2 regions of the Allobosea sp. BIWAKO-01 genome follow, and region 1 is predicted to be linked to the other one. Evidence: predicted binding sites of a transcription regulator. Region 1 holds the regulator's gene; the other holds the start of a gene.
The links. The regulator PhoB, encoded in region 1, activates phosphate uptake and scavenging genes when phosphate is short. The targets are predictions, from matches to a motif close to TGTCATNNANCTGTCAT.
Positions count from the first base shown of each region.

Region 1 (7,974 bases):
TGCATAACTCCACGGCTATTGATCTGCATTCATAATCATTGGGCTATGCGTCAGTCAATCGAGGCATTCGCGCGCAACGATCGCCGTTGCCCACCCGTCTCCCGGACGATCGCCTTCGGGTCTCGCAACTCAGTATCAGCGTGGCCGCGATGGAATGCCCGACGCAAGCGCGGCGCTCTTCCGGTATCGGCGGCACCCTTCAGGGGAGCGAGACTGCGCTCATGATCCCGGGCCAGCGGCAGCCCACGATGGTTCTGCTCTCGATGGTGCGGGCGGACACGGGGGTGTAGATTGTTCGGGTCTTGTCTTCGGCAGTGCCTGATCCCCATCTCCAAGTGATCGCCGCTTCAAATTCCGGCATCGGTTTGGCGCTGCATCGCAAGCAGTCGTGAGGACGTAACACTGAAAACTCTGGTCCGGTTCGCCGGATTTGCCGAGATCAATAGGAGGAGGCCAGAATGACTCGCGCCTTCGTCAAGGAAGCCGAGGAAAGAGGGACCCTGGACGAGCTGCCGGACCGGCCGGTCTCGCCGCACCCAAACCTCGTGACGCCTGAGGGGCTCGCACAGATCGAGGCCCAGCTGGCGCGCTGGCATGACGAACACGCGGCGGCGCTGGCCGGAGGCGACCGCTCCGAGATCGCTCAGACGCGACGCGAGTTCCGCTACTGGACGGCGCGACGCGCCAGCGCCAAGCTGGCCCCTGCGCAGGAAAGGCACGACATCGTCCGCTTCGGCTCGACAGTGACGATCCGCCGGGCTGACGGGCGCACGCAGAACTGGCGGCTGGTCGGCGAGGACGAGGCCGATCCGGCACACGGAACGCTGCCCTATGTCGCGCCGTTGGCGAGTGCGCTGATGGGCAAGGGCATTGGCGAGAGCGTCAGCATCGGCACAGAGGCGGTCGAGATCATCACGATCGCCTGAGGCGATCGTTCAGCTTCGGGCGAGCCAGGCCTGAATCCCTGCTGCAGCTGCGACTCCGGTCGCGAAACAGGCTTGCAGCAGATAGCCGCCGGTCGGCGCCTCCCAATCCAGCATCTCGCCTGCGGCAAAGGTACCGGGCAAGCGATTCAGCATGAAGCCTTCCTCGATCTCGGCGGGGGCGACGCCACCGGCGGTGGAGATCGCCCGCTCGATCGGCCTGAGACCGGTCAGTACCAGAGGCGCGGCCTTGATGAGTGCGGCCAGCCTCTCCGCGTCTTCGGGGAGGGGCCCCTTCGCCGCTTCGCGCAGCAGCGCAATCGCGGATGGAGCAAGGCCTGCAGCCTTGCGCAGATGATTGCTCAGCGTCACGCCTTTGCGACGATGCGCGAGGCGCTGGACCAGCAGCGCTGCCTCGTGATCGGGCCGCAGATCGATGGTGATGACCGCCCTGCCCTCGCGCAGGATCGTCTCGCGGATCGGGGCAGAAAGTGCATAGACCGCGCCGCCTTCCAGACCCGACGCATCGATCATCGCCTCGCCGGGCACGGATTGGCCGCCGAAGCTCAGGACGATGCGCTTCAACGGTACTCCAGCAAAACGCTCTCGCATGGTCTGGGACCAATCGACCGTGAAGCCGCCATTGGCCGGGCGCAGCGGCGCAATCGCAACCCCGCGCGCCGCCAGCAAGGGTGCCCAGCCACCATCCGAACCCAGCCGTGGCCAGCTCGCGCCGCCGAGCGCGAGCAGCGTCGCGTCCGGCTGCGCCTCGACATCGGCACCATCGCGGCTCCGGAACGTCAGAGCACCCGCCTCGCTCCAGCCGGTCCAGCGATGACCAGGCGCGAAGCTGACACCGAGTCCTTCGAGCCGGCGCAGCCATGCCCGCAGCAAGGGCGAGGCCTTCATGGCGCGCGGGAAGACGCGCCCGCTGCTGCCGACAAACGTATCCTGCCCGAGCGCATCGGCCCAGTCGCGCAGGGCTCGTGGCGGGAAGGCGCGAATGGCTGGCTCCAGCCAGGCTTGCGCATCGCGATAGCGGGGCAGGAAGCGGTCGAGCGGCTCGGAATGGGTAAGGTTCAATCCGCCGCGCCCGGCCAGCAGGAATTTGCGGGCCGGCGAGGGCATGCGATCGTAGATCGTGACGGTGTCCCCGGCTGCCGCGAGGCGCTCTGCCGCGATCAGCCCGGAGGGTCCTGCTCCGATGATGGCAATGTGGTGTGCTGGCATCGGTCTGGCTTGCCGTCAGCGCGCCCTGCGGTCAAGGGTGATCCGCCCTCAAGGGCGACCGACAGGGACGAACCATGCCGACCATCGCCGCCTATCTCGGCGCAGCCATTCTCGAAATCGCCGGCTGTTTCGCGTTCTGGGGCTGGCTCCGGCTCGGCAAGCCGGTCTGGTGGCTCGTGCCCGGACTGGTGTCGCTCGCCCTGTTCGCCTGGTTATTGACCCTGGCGGAGAGCGAAGCCGCCGGACGGGCCTATGCCGCCTATGGCGGCGTTTACATCGTCAGTTCGCTCGTCTGGCTCTGGGCCGTGGAAGGCTTTCGCCCCGACCGCTGGGACATTGCCGGCGGGCTGATCTGCCTCGCCGGCGCCGCGATCATCATCGCAGGGCCGCGCTAGGGCATCGGCCCGAAAAGTGGATTGCGGTTTTCTGGAAAGCCTATGCAGCCATAGAAAATCAGATCATCGGACCGGATTCGATATCCGACCCGATGATCCAAGTCTCAGCTCCGCGCAAAGGTCTCGTCGAAGGCGTAGCCGGCACCGCGAACGGTCCGCAGCGGATCCTTGGCGTTGTCAGGGGTGATCGCCTTGCGCAGCCGGCCAACATGGACGTCGACGGTGCGTTCGTCGATATAGACGTCGCGGCCCCAGACCGCGTCGAGCAGCTGGGCCCGGGAATAGACCCGCCCCGGCGCCTGCATCAGGAACTCGAGCAGGCGGAACTCGGTCGGGCCGAGATGCAGCTCGCTCCCTGAGCGGCGGACACGGCGGGTGGTGCGGTCGAGCTCGAGATCGCCGGCAGCCAGCAGGCCGGCGACATGACCCGGCTTGGCGCGGCGCAGCAGCGCCTGGATGCGAGCGATCAGCTCGGGCAGCGAGAACGGCTTGACGACATAGTCGTCGGCCCCGGTGGCGAGGCCGCGCACACGCTCGGTCTCCTCGCCGCGGGCGGTGAGCATGATGATCGGCACCCGCTCGGTATCGCGACGAGTCCGCAGCCGCCGGCAGAGCTCGATGCCGGAAAGACCCGGCAGCATCCAGTCGAGCAGCACGAGGTCCGGCGTATGATCGCGCAGATGCAGCTCGGCATCGTCGCCCCGCGCGACGCTATCGACCTCGAAGCCTTCGGCCTCGAGATTGTAGCGCAGCAGCAGGGTCAGCGGCTCTTCGTCCTCAACGATCAGGATGCGTGCAGGCATGTCTCACTCGGTCCCAAAGGTGTCGGGCGCCGGTCACTCACCGGTGGCGGCGTCCAGAAGGATATTGGTCGTGTCGAGCTTCGGACGGGCTGCGTCCAAGGCTTCGCCCGTAACGAGATAGTGGATCGTCTCGGCGATGTTGGTGGTGTGGTCGCCGATGCGCTCGACATTCTTGGCGCAGAACAGGAGATGCGTGCAGAAGGTGATGTTGCGCGGGTCTTCCATCATATAGGTAAGCAGCTCGCGGAAGAGCGAGGTATAGAGCGCGTCGATCTCGTCGTCGCGGCGCCAGACCTCCATGGCCTTCTGCTCGTTGCTGACGGCGTAAGCGTCGAGCACGTCCTTGAGCTGGGCCTGAACCAGGCGGCTCATATGCTCGAGGCCGACGACCGCGCGCGACGGCGGCTGGAACTGGCCGGAGATGGCGACTGCGCGCTTGGCGATGTTCTTGGCGAGATCGCCGACGCGCTCGATATCGGCGGCGATGCGGATGGCCGAGATCAGCTCGCGCAGATCGTTGGCGAGCGGCTGGCGCCGGGCGATGGTGAGCACCGCCTTCTCCTCGACCTCGCGCTGCAGATTGTCGAGGCGCTGGTCGGCGCTGATGACCTTCTGTGCCAGCCCGGTATCCCGGCGCACCAGGGCGACCGTCGAATCGCCGAGCATGCGCTCCGACATGCCCCCCATCTCGGCCAGGCTGCGGCGGATCCCCTCGAGATCGGCATCATAAGAGCGGACGATGTGATCAGTCATCGCGGCGTATCCTTTGTCGGCAAAGCAGTTGGAAGGCTGGGCGCCGGTTCAGCCGAAGCGGCCGGTGACGTAATCCTGCGTCTGCTTCTTGTGCGGGTTCATGAAGATGGTGTTGGTGGCGTCGAATTCGATCACCTCGCCGAGATACATGAAGGCGGTGTACTGCGAGATGCGCGCCGCCTGCTGCATGTTGTGGGTGACGATGACGATGGTGAAGTCGGTCTTGAGCTGCTCGAGCAGGTCCTCGATCTTGCCGGTCGAGATCGGATCGAGTGCCGAGGTCGGCTCATCGAACAGGATGACTTCCGGCTTCTGGGCAATGGTGCGCGCAATGCAGAGGCGCTGCTGCTGGCCGCCGGACAGGCCCATGCCGGAGGTCTTCAGCTTGTCCTTGACCTCGTCCCAGAGCGCGGAGCGGCGCAGAGCCCCTTCGACGCGATCATCGAGCTCGGATTTCGGCGGCTTCTCGTAGAGGCGGATGCCGAATGCGACATTGTCGTAGATCGACATCGGGAAGGGCGTTGGCTTCTGGAACACCATGCCGACGCGCGAGCGCAGCTCGTTCACATCGATATCGTTGCTGATGACGTTGCGGCCGTCGAGCAGGATCTCGCCGGTGGCGCGCTGCTCGGGATAAAGCGAGTAGATCCGGTTGAAGATGCGCAGCAGGGTCGACTTGCCGCAGCCCGACGGTCCGATCAGGGCCGTGACATGGCGGTCCCGGAAGTCGAGATTGATGTTCTTCAGCGCCTTGTGCTCACCGTAGTAGAAATCGAGGTTCTTGACCGCGATCCGGACGGGGGCCTCGGCATCAAGCGCTTGCGGGCTCAGTTCCAGCGTCGAAAGCATCGACTTGTTCCTTCAGATCGAACGCGACGAGGGTTTAAGGCCGTTCATTTGCCGCCCCGCACGATGCGGCGGGCGATAAGCGAGAGGCACAGGATCGAGACGGTGATGATCAGCGAACCGGCCCAGGCGAGCTGCTGCCAGTTCTCATAGGGGGCGGAGGCGAACTGGTAGATCGTCACCGGCAGGTTGGAGACGCCGCCGACGAGGCTGGGCGAGAACCAGAAATTGTTGTTCAGGGCGGTGAAGATCAGCGGCGCCGTCTCGCCGGCGATGCGCGCCAGGGCCAGCAGGATGCCGGTGACCATGCCGGATTTCGCCGCCCGCCAGGTCACGCTGGTGATGACGACCGAAGGCGGGGCGCCGAGCGCAGCACCGGCTTCGCGCAACGAGCTCGGCACGAGGCGCAGCATGTCCTCGGTGGTGCGCACGATCACCGGGATCGCGATGATGCCCAGCGCCACGCCGCCGGCCCAGCCGGAATAGCCGCGGAACGGCTCGACCAGGACGACGTAGACGAAGAGGCCGATCAGGATCGACGGTGCCGAGAGCAGGATGTCGTTGATGAAACGGATCAGGTCCGCGAGCTTCGAGCCCTTGCCATACTCGGCAAGATAGGTGCCGGCGAGCACGCCCACCGGGGTCGCCACGGCGATGCCGAGGAAGGTCAGCACGATCGAGCCGACAATGGCGTTGGCAAGGCCGCCCCCCTCGCTGCCGGGACCGGGCGTGACCTGGGTGAAGGTCGCGACGGAGAGCCCGCCGATTCCCTTCACGAGCAGCATGCCGAGAATCCAGAACAGCACGAAGATGGCGAGAAGAGTGAAGCTGGTGGCGATGATCTTCATCGCCCGGTCCGCGGTGCGGCGCGCAGGACGGACGCGGCCCCAGACCTGATGAGGCGTCGTTGCGGGCGGGGTGACGGCGCTGTTCATGGCCAGGCTCCGCTCAGAAGGACTTGACGCGCGCGACAAGGATGCGCGCGATCACGAGGACGACGAAGGTGACGAAGAAGAGGATGCAGCCGAGCGCGATCAGCGCGTTGAGCTGCAGGCCCATCGCCTCGTTGAATTCGTTGGCGATGCGCGAGGCAATGGTCGAGCCGGGATCCATGATCGAGGCGGAAAGCCGGTTGGCATTGCCGACAACGAAGGTCACCGCCATGGTCTCGCCAAGCGCGCGGCCAAGACCGAGCATGATGGCGCCGATGATCGAGACGCCGGCCTGCGGCACCAGCACATGGCGCACGACCTCCCAGGTCGTGGCGCCAATGCCATAGGCGCTCTCACGCAGCACGGACGGGATCTGCTCCAGCATGTCGCGGGTGATCGAAGCGATGAAGGGGATGATCATGAAGGCGAGGATGATGCCGGCCGTCAGGATGCCGAGACCCGAGGGCGAGCGCGAATATAGCACGGTGCCGACCAGCGGAATGCCTTCGACGATGTTCGAGACCGGGATCTGCACATAGGCCGCAAAGAGCGGCACGAAGACGAAGAGGCCCCACATGCCGTAAATGATCGAGGGCACGGCGGCGAGCAGCTCGATCGTCGTCGAGACCGGACGCTTGAACCAGGGCGGCGCGAGCTGGGTGAGGTAGACGGCAATGCCGAGCGAAAGCGGCACGCCCAGGACCAGCGCGATCAGCGCGGTCGACAAGGTGCCGACGATGGCGGGCCAGGCGCCGTACTGCTCGTTCTGGGTGTCCCAGACGCTGGACGTGATGAAACCGAGGCCGAATTCGCGGAAGGCGGGCCAGCCGCCGATGATCATCGAGGCGATGATGCCCGCAAGCAGCACCAGCACGAAGAGCGCGGCGGCCCGGCTGGCATTGCGGAAGACAATGTCGAAGGTGCCCTTTGGAGTGCGGCGAATGGCAGGCGCGCCGGGCGCGGCCATCTGGTCTGTCACGGCAGCCATCCGTGGTTACTCCGGTCGCATAAGAAGCACGAGGAAACGGGTCTCACAAAGTCGAACGCGAGGCGGGAACAACCCGCCTCGCGCCATAGAATGGATCAGAAGATCGGCTTGCCGGCCGGGTCGGTGACGCCCTTCCAGGTAGCCCGGACCTGATCCTTGACGTTGGCCGGGAGCGGCACGTAGTCGAGATCGAGCGCCAGCTTGTCGCCGTTCTTGTAGGCCCAGTCGACGAATTTCAGCGCGGACTGCACCTCTTCCGGCTTCTCCGGCTTGGCGTGCACGAGCAGGAACGTGGCGGAGGTGATCGGCCAGGCCTGAGCGCCCTTCTGATTGTTCAGCGAGATGCCGAAGCCCGGAGCCTCGTTCCAGTTCGCATTGGCGGCAGCGGCCTGGAAGGACTTGTCGTCCGGAGCCGGGAACTGGCCTTCGGCGTTCTCGACCAGAGCATGGGCCAGCTTGTTCTGCTTGGCATAGGCGTATTCGACATAACCGATCGAGTTTGCGACCTGCTTGACGGAAGCCGAGACGCCCTCATTGCCCTTGCCGCCGATGCCGACAGGCCACTGCACCGCCGTGTTGGTGCCGATCTTCGACTTCCAATCCGGCGAAACGCGCGAGAGATAATCGGTGAAGACGAACGTCGTGCCCGAGCCGTCCGAACGATAGACCGGGTTGATGTTGGCGTCAGGTAAGGTCAGGCCAGCATTGATGGCGACGATCTTGGGATCGTTCCACTTCTTGATGGTGCCCTGATAGATGTCGGCGATGATCGCGCCGGTGAGCTTCAGCTTGCCCGGCTCGACGCCGGCAATGTTGACGGCCGGAACGACGCCACCCATGACGGTCGGGAACTGGAGCAGGCCGTCCTTGGTCAGGTCCTCGCCCTTGAGCGGGGCATCGGTCGCGCCGAACGCAACCGTCTTGGCCTTGATCTGCCGGATACCGCCGCCTGAGCCGATCGACTGATAGTTGAGACCGATATTGGTCTCCTTCTTATAAGCTTCAGCCCATTTCGAGTAGATCGGGAAAGGGAAGGTCGCGCCCGCGCCGGTGATGTCGGCGGCCTGGGCAACGCCGGCCAGGCCGATCGTCGCAGCCGCGAGA
Region 1 is NZ_BCQA01000001.1:1,663,004-1,670,977, forward strand. Features, by position in the region: gene greA (transcription elongation factor GreA) at 459-926, shown strand; gene BIWAKO_RS07665 (TIGR03862 family flavoprotein) at 936-2,153, opposite strand; gene BIWAKO_RS07670 (YnfA family protein) at 2,228-2,548, shown strand; gene phoB (phosphate regulon transcriptional regulator PhoB) at 2,653-3,351, opposite strand; gene phoU (phosphate signaling complex protein PhoU) at 3,385-4,104, opposite strand; gene pstB (phosphate ABC transporter ATP-binding protein PstB) at 4,153-4,953, opposite strand; gene pstA (phosphate ABC transporter permease PstA) at 4,998-5,885, opposite strand; gene pstC (phosphate ABC transporter permease subunit PstC) at 5,899-6,870, opposite strand; gene pstS (phosphate ABC transporter substrate-binding protein PstS) at 6,966-7,974, opposite strand, start outside.

Region 2 (7,974 bases), 4.1 Mb from region 1:
TGAATGCGAAAACTGAGGGGGGAGCCGGGAAATGCCCGGTCGCTCACGGGACCAGCGGCACCCAGAGCCGCGACTGGTGGCCCAACCAGCTGCGCGTCGACTTGCTGAGCCAGCACTCGTCCAAGTCCGATCCGCTGGACCAGGCTTTCGATTATCGCCAGGAATTCAGCAAGCTCGACTACGAAGAGCTGAAGAATGACCTGCGCAAGCTGATGACCGACTCGCAGGACTGGTGGCCGGCCGATTTCGGCCATTACGGCCCGCAATTCGTCCGCATGTCCTGGCACGCCGCCGGCACCTATCGCCTGAGTGACGGCCGTGGCGGCGGTGGCCGCGGCCAGCAGCGCTTTGCCCCGCTCAACAGCTGGCCGGACAACGTCAATATCGACAAGTCGCGCCGCCTGCTCTGGCCGATCAAGCAGAAATACGGCCAGCGGATCTCCTGGGCCGACCTGATGATCCTCACCGGCAATGTCGCGCTGGAGACCATGGGCTTCCGCACCTTCGGCTTCGCCGCCGGCCGTGCCGATACCTGGGAGCCGGATCTCGACGTCAACTGGGGGGCCGAGACCGCCTGGCTGACGCATCGCCCGCTCGATACGTTCGATGCCCCGCTCAGCGCCACCGAAATGGGCCTGATCTACGTCAACCCGGAAGGCCCCGGCGCCAATGGCGACCCGCTCTCGGCGGCCCATTTCATCCGTGAGACCTTCGCCCGGATGGCGATGAACGACGAGGAGACCGTCGCGCTGATCGGCGGCGGCCATACCTTCGGCAAGACCCATGGCGCGGCGCCCGAATCCCACAAGGGTCCGGAACCCGAAGGCGCCGGCCTCGAGGCGCAGGGCCTGGGCTGGGCCAGCAACTATGGCACAGGCAGTGGAGCGGATGCCGTCGGCAGCGGCATCGAGGTCACCTGGACGCAGACGCCGGCGCAGTGGAGCAACCACTTCTTCGAGAACCTGTTCAAATACGAATGGGTGCAGACCCGCAGCCCCGGCGGCGCCATCCAGTGGGAGGCGAAGGACGCCGAGGACGTCATTCCCGACGCCCATGATCCCTCGAAGAAGCACAAGCCGACCATGCTGACGACCGATCTGTCGCTGCGCGTCGACCCGGCTTACGAGAAGATCTCGCGCCGCTTCCTGCAGAATCCGCAGGCCTTCGCGGAGGCCTTCGCCCGCGCCTGGTTCAAGCTGACCCATCGTGATCTCGGCCCGCGTTCGCGCTATCTCGGACCGGAAGTGCCCCGGGAGGAGCTGACCTGGCAGGATCCGGTGCCGGCCGTCGAGCATCCCCTGATCAATGACGAGGATGTCGCGGCGCTGAAGGCCAAGGTCCTGGCCTCGGGACTGAGCGTCTCCGAGCTCGTCGGCACGGCCTGGGCCTCGGCCTCCACCTTCCGTGGCGGCGACAAGCGCGGCGGCGCCAATGGCGCGCGCGTTCGCCTCGCGCCGCAGAAGGACTGGGAGGTCAACCAGCCCCTGCAGCTCGCCAATGTGCTCAAGGTCCTCAAGGGCATCCAGTCGGAGTTCAACCTGGCCGCGACCGGCGGCAAGGAGGTCTCGCTGGCCGACCTGATCGTGCTGGCGGGCAATGCCGGCGTCGAGCAGGCGGCGAAGGCTGCCGGCCAGAACGTCACCGTGCCGTTCTCGCCTGGCCGCACCGATGCCTCGCAGGGGCAGACGGACATCCATGCCTTCAACGTCATGGAGCCGCTGGCGGACGGCTTCCGCAACTACCAGAAGGCGGCCCTCAAGGTGCCGGCCGAGGTGGCCCTGATCGACAAGGCGCAGCTGCTGACGCTGACCGCGCCCGAGATGACCGTGCTGGTCGGTGGACTGCGCGCGATCAACATCAATGTCGACGGCACGAGCCACGGCGTCCTGACCGACCGTCCCGGCGCGTTGACGAACGACTTCTTCGTCAACCTGCTGGACATGGGCACGCAATGGAAGGCGAGCCCTGAGTCCAAGGACGTGTTCGAGGGCACCGACCGCAAGAGCGGCGCACCGAAATGGACGGGCACCCGCGTCGACCTCGTGTTCGGGTCGAACTCGGTGCTGCGTGCGCTGGCCGAGGTCTATGCCAGCTCGGACGCGCAGGCGAAGTTCGTGAAGGACTTCGTTGCAGCCTGGACCAAGGTGACGAATCTCGATCGCTTCGATCTGGTCTGATCCAGACGAATAATACCTTCAGCGGCCGCCCCCGGGCAGCCGCTGAAGCTCTGTCCTTGCCCGTGAGCCAGGCTCGGCTTCCGGCCAGGGGTCAGCGAGAGCCCGACGCCCCTGACGTCGATGGCCCCTGCCCCATCTTGCAAGATCCGGCTATTCCGGCCATCTGATGGGCCGCGTTCCCCAGCCAGACAGCATGCAGCCATGACAACCCAGACAGCCGAAAGCCGCAGCTTCGAAGCCGATGTCTCCCGCCTGCTCCATATGATGGTGCATTCGGTCTATTCGGACCGGGACGTCTTCCTGCGGGAGCTGATTTCCAACGCCGCCGACGCCAGCGAGAAGCTGCGCTACGAGGCCATCGCCAGGCCGGAGCTTCTCGGCGACGATCTGAAGCTCGCGATCACGATCGCGGCCGATCCGGAGGCCGGCACGCTCGTCATCGCCGATAACGGCATCGGCATGAGCCGCGACGAGATGATCGAGGCGCTCGGCACCATCGCCCGCTCCGGTACCCGCGGCTTCATGGAGCGCATCGCGACCGCCGAGGGCAAGGAAGGCGCACAGCTCATCGGCCAGTTCGGCGTCGGCTTCTACTCGGCCTTCATGGTCGCCGACAAGGTCGAGGTCGCCAGCCGCCGCGCCGGCAGCGACGAGGCCTGGCTCTGGTCATCGGACGGCAAGGGCGAATTCACCGTCGCCCCGGTCGCGCTGGATGATGCCCCTGTGCGCGGCACGCGCGTGACGCTGCATCTGATGGAGGATGCCAAATCCTATGCCGAGCGCTGGACGCTGGAGCGCATCGTCAGGGAACAATCCGGCCATGTGCCGGTACCGATCTCGCTGATCGAGAAGCCGGGCGCGGAGGCAACCACGCTGGCCGACGGCGCGGCGCTGTGGGCCAAGCCCAAGAGCGAGATCAGCACGCAGGACTACACGGATTTCTATCGCAGCGTCGCCGCGCAATATGACGAGCCGGCCGCGACGATCCATTTCCGGGCCGAGGGCCGCCACGAATACACCGCGCTACTCTTCGTGCCAGGCGGGCGTCCCTTCGACCTGTTCGACGCCGATCGCAAGGGCCGTATCAAGCTCTATGTGAAGCGCGTCTTCATCACCGACGAGGCTGAGTTCCTGCCGCGCTATCTGCGCTTCGTGCGCGGCATCGTCGACACCGCCGATCTGCCGCTGAACGTCTCGCGCGAGATGATCCAGGACAGCCCGCTGCTGAGCGCGATCAAGAAGGGCGTCACCAGCCGCGTTCTCTCCGAGCTGTCAAAGCTCGCCGAACAGGACGGCGATACCTTCGCCAGGATCTGGGAGAATTTCGGCGCGGTCATCAAGGAAGGGATCTACGAGGATTTCGAGCGCCGCGCCCAGTTGCTCGGGCTCGCCCGCTTCAAGACGACGGCCGCAAGCGACGGCCGGCGTAGCCTGAAGGACTATGTCGGGGCGCTCAGGGAGAACCAGACGGCGATCTACTATATCGCCGGCGACGACGCAGAGCGGATCGCGAATTCCCCGCAACTCGAAGGTTTTCGGGCGCGTGGCATCGAGGTGCTGCTGCTCAGCGACCCCGTCGACAGCTTCTGGGTCTCGGGAGCGCCGGAATTCGAGGGCAAGCCCTTCAAGTCGGTGACGCAGGGTGCTGCCGATCTCAGCCTGATCCCGCTTCTCGACAACGCGACGGCGCCCTCTGCCGAGACGAGCGAGGCGGTGCAGGCCCTGCTCGTAGCGATGAAGGAGGTTCTCGCGGACCAGATCGCCGATGTCAGGGCCTCCGACCGGCTGACCGACAGCGCGGTCTGCCTGGTCGCGGCGGAAGACGGTCCTGATCGCCAGTTCGAGCGGCTCTTGACCGCGGGCGGGCGCATCGAGCGCGCCAGCAAGCCGATCCTCGAGGTCAATCCGCGCCACGCGATGATCCAGGGACTGGCCGGCGTGCAGAACGAGGCCGTGCGCAGCGATGTCGCGAACCTCCTGCTCGACACCGCCCGCGTGCTCGACGGAGAGCGTCCCACCGATGCCAGGGCGTTCTCCGAGCGCCTGGGTCGGCTGGTCGCGCTTGGCCTCGCAGCCTCGTAGAGACCGAATGCAGCGTGCGTGCCGGTCCGGCGCGCACGCCCTCTCGGCTCCAGACGAACGTGCCGACTACGCGTCCGAGACCACCGTTTCCGGCGGGGGCCAAACCGGCCACGGAAAGCGGTCTTTTAGGCGCAAAATCAAGGCATTGCCCGATAATTCTAAGACTTTGAATCGCCTGGATCGACCTGCCCTCACGGGCAGGCATGAGCCTCAGCCGCTGGTCAGTTGAGCCTGCAGATCGGCGAAATCCGTGAACACCAGATCCGGCCATTGCGCGAGCAGCGCAGCAGGGGCGTTGTAGCCGAAGGTCACCGCCCCGCAGGCCATCCCGGCCTTGCGGGCAGCCTCGATGTCGCGAAGCTCATCGCCGATCGCAATCGCGCGCTCGCGCGGGATGCCAAGCCGCTTCGCTACAGCCTTGAACTTGGCGCTTTTTCCCCAGAGCGAGGCGCCGCAATCGAAGGCGCTGACATGGTCCGCGGCCCGGCCCAGCGTCCGCCGGATCGTCTCCTCCGCATTGGAGCTGACGACGGCGATCCGGATGCCATGACGGGCGAGATTTGCGAGCGCCTGTTCAACCCCGTCGAAGAGGCGAACCTCGCCCTGACTCTGCGCGTTGAGCTGGCGCATATGCGCGGCGATCGCCGGGAGCTTCCACAGGGGAACCCCGAGATGGGCCACGATCTCGCGGCTGCCCAGAGCCCGCAGATTGTCCCTCTCCTGCTCCTGGACCTCGCGGAAGCCAAATCGCCGGGCGGTCTCGTTCAGCACCGAACAGAACCACGGAAAACTATCGGCCAGCGTTCCGTCGAAATCGAAGATGGCGAGCGCGTAGCGAGGCATGGCCGGAGTCGAACCTGTGAGCGGTGTGCCGGCGATACCCTGATCGACAGCGGTTGAGGACATTCATTTGAATGAGATGTCGCTTGCGAGTGAGATGCTGCTGGCCCGATAGCGCGTCGCAAGCGCGGATCACAGCGCCAATTTCGGAAAGTCCGGTTTCGATGGAGTGACCGAGGTCAGCCGTGGGCGCGGTCCAGCAGCGGAAGCTCGAATGACCGAGAACGGAAAGTGGCGACACCGCCGGATCTCTTCGCCGGATGCATGGTTGTGACATAGTCTGGCGAAAAGTCGTCCGACGGTCATGAACCCACCGACATATCGCTGCTCGAACCGACGGGGCCGGCATGGATTACTTCAGGCGCTTCACCTTCCTGTTCGCGACGCCGAACTTCGACGCTGAGGATCTCGAGGGGATCCGGTTCAACCAGATCGTCGACGAGATCGAGCGCTCCGGCTTCGAGGTCGTCAAGGCGCGCAAGTTGGAAGATGCCGAGATCGCGGTCCAGACCGATGCAGCCATCGGCTGCATGGTGGTCGATTGGGGCAAGAAGGGGCTGGAAGGCAAGACGGCGCATCTGATCAACCTGATGCGCCGCCGCGGGCTCGACTTCCCGATCATCCTGCTGATCCGCCGCAAGCGCTTCGAGGACGTGCCGGTCGAGGTGCTCGACTTCATCGACGGCTATATATTCCTGTCGGAGGAAACACCGCCCTTCATCGCCAAGAGCCTTATCAGCCGCCTCAAGCAATATGCCGAGACGCTGAAAACGCCATTTTTCGGTGCGCTCGTCGACTATGCCGAAGAGGGCAATCACCTGTGGACCTGCCCCGGTCATAATGGCGGCGTCTTCTACAGCCGCAGTCCGATCGGGCGCGTTTTCATGGAGCATCTCGGCGAGGCGGTCTTCCGCGACGACCTCGACAATTCGGTGCTCGATCTCGGCGACCTGCTGACCCATGAGGGGCCCGCGCTGAAAGCGCAGAAGGAAGCCGCCCAGATTTTCGGCGCCGAGAAGACCTATTTCGTCCTCAACGGCACCTCGACCTCCAACAAGGTCGCGCTCGCGGCACTGGTCACGGATGGCGACCTCGTGCTCTTCGACCGTAACAACCACAAGGCCGCCCATCATGGCGCCCTGCTCATCGGCGGCGGGATCCCGGTCTATGTTCCCACCGTCCGCAACGCCTGGGGTCTGATCGGGCCGATGCGCTGGGACACATTCGACGAGGCAGCGCTGCGCGAGCGCATCAGGACGCATCCGCTGGTCACGGATCGGGATGCCTGGCAGAAGCCGCGCCCGTTCCGCGTCGCCGTGGTCGAGCAATGCACCTATGACGGCTCGATCCACAGCGCCGAGATGATCCTGCAGCGCATCGGTCATCTCTGCGATTACATCCTCTTCGACGAGGCCTGGGCCGGATTCATGAAGTTCCACCCGCTCTATGCCGGGCGCTTCGCGATGGGGCTCTCCGATCTCGGGCCTGACGCGCCCGGCATCATCGCGACGCAATCGACGCACAAGCAACTGGCGAGCTTCTCCCAGGCCTCGCAGATCCATATCAAGGACAGGCACATCCGGGGGCAGAAGCGCCGGGTCGAGCATCGACGCTTCAATGAGAGCTTCATGCAATATGCCTCGACCTCGCCCTTCTATCCGCTGTTCGCCTCGCTGGATGTCGGCGCGCAGATGATGAAGGGGCGCTCCGGCGAAGTGCTCTGGGACGATACGATCAAGCTCGGAATCGAGCTGCGCAAGAAGATCCGGGCCGTCCGGCGCGAATTCGAGGAGAAGGAAGCGCGGCCCGAGCGGCGCTGGTTCTTCGAGCCCTTCGTGCCCGACCGGGTGACGATTCCCGATGCATCGCGGCAGGGTGCGGTCCATGACGTCGCCTGGGAGATGGTCGCGACCGACCAGCTCGCCCTGGACCCGGCCTATTGGCAGCTCGCGCCGGGGGCGGCCTGGCATGGCTTTCCTGGACTGGAGCCGGGCTTTGCCATGACCGACCCCAACAAGCTGACGCTGCTGACGCCGGGCTTCGACCGCGCGACCGGCAGCTATGTCGAACACGGCATACCCGCGCCGGTCGTCGCCCAGTTTCTGCGCGAGAACCGGATCGTCGCCGAGAAGAACGACCTCAACTCGCTGCTCTTCCTGCTGACGCCGGGCGTCGAGGCGAGCAAGGCCGGCACCCTGATCAGCGGCCTCGTCGCCTTCAAGAAGCTGCATGACGACAACGCCCTGCTGGAGGAGGCGATTCCCGAGTTCTGCCGACGCCGGCCTTCGCGCTATGGCGGGGTCCGGCTGCGCGATCTCTGTGGCGAGATGCACCGGTTCTTCCGCGAGGCGGATGTCAGCGGACTGCAGGCCAGGCAGTTCTCGCCCGAGCACCTGCCGGAGATCGCGATGTCGCCTCATGACGCAGCGCGCTGCCTGGTGCGCAACGATGTCGACTACCTGCCGATCGACGCCATTGCCGGGCGCATCGCCACGACGCCCTTCGTCGTCTACCCGCCAGGCATCGCATCGATCGTTCCAGGCGAGCGACTGACCGCACGGGCCCAGCCGATGATCGACTACCTCAGGATGTTCGAGGCGAGTTTCAATGCCTTCCCCGGCTTCGATGTCGAGATCCAGGGCATCTATCGCGAGACCGATGCCACCGGGCGGGTGCGGCTCCACACCTATGTCGTGAGCGAACAGGCCCAGGGTTAAGATCAGCGGACCGGCAGCGACACGCCATGCAGAACGAAATCCCGATCATCATCCGCCCGTCGCGCGACGCCGATGTCGAGCCGATGCTGGCAATCTATCGCCGACATATCCGGCGCGGCATCGAGGCCGGGGTCGAGGACAGCGGCACGCCGCAGCCG
Region 2 is NZ_BCQA01000001.1:5,808,166-5,816,139, forward strand. Features, by position in the region: gene katG (catalase/peroxidase HPI) at 1-2,177, shown strand, start outside; gene htpG (molecular chaperone HtpG) at 2,379-4,259, shown strand; gene BIWAKO_RS27070 (HAD-IA family hydrolase) at 4,470-5,102, opposite strand; gene BIWAKO_RS27075 (Orn/Lys/Arg family decarboxylase) at 5,447-7,816, shown strand; gene BIWAKO_RS27080 (GNAT family N-acetyltransferase) at 7,843-7,974, shown strand, end outside.
Region 2: BIWAKO_RS27075 (Orn/Lys/Arg family decarboxylase) is a predicted target of PhoB. The motif match lies at 5,389-5,405, and genes of this name have one in related genera.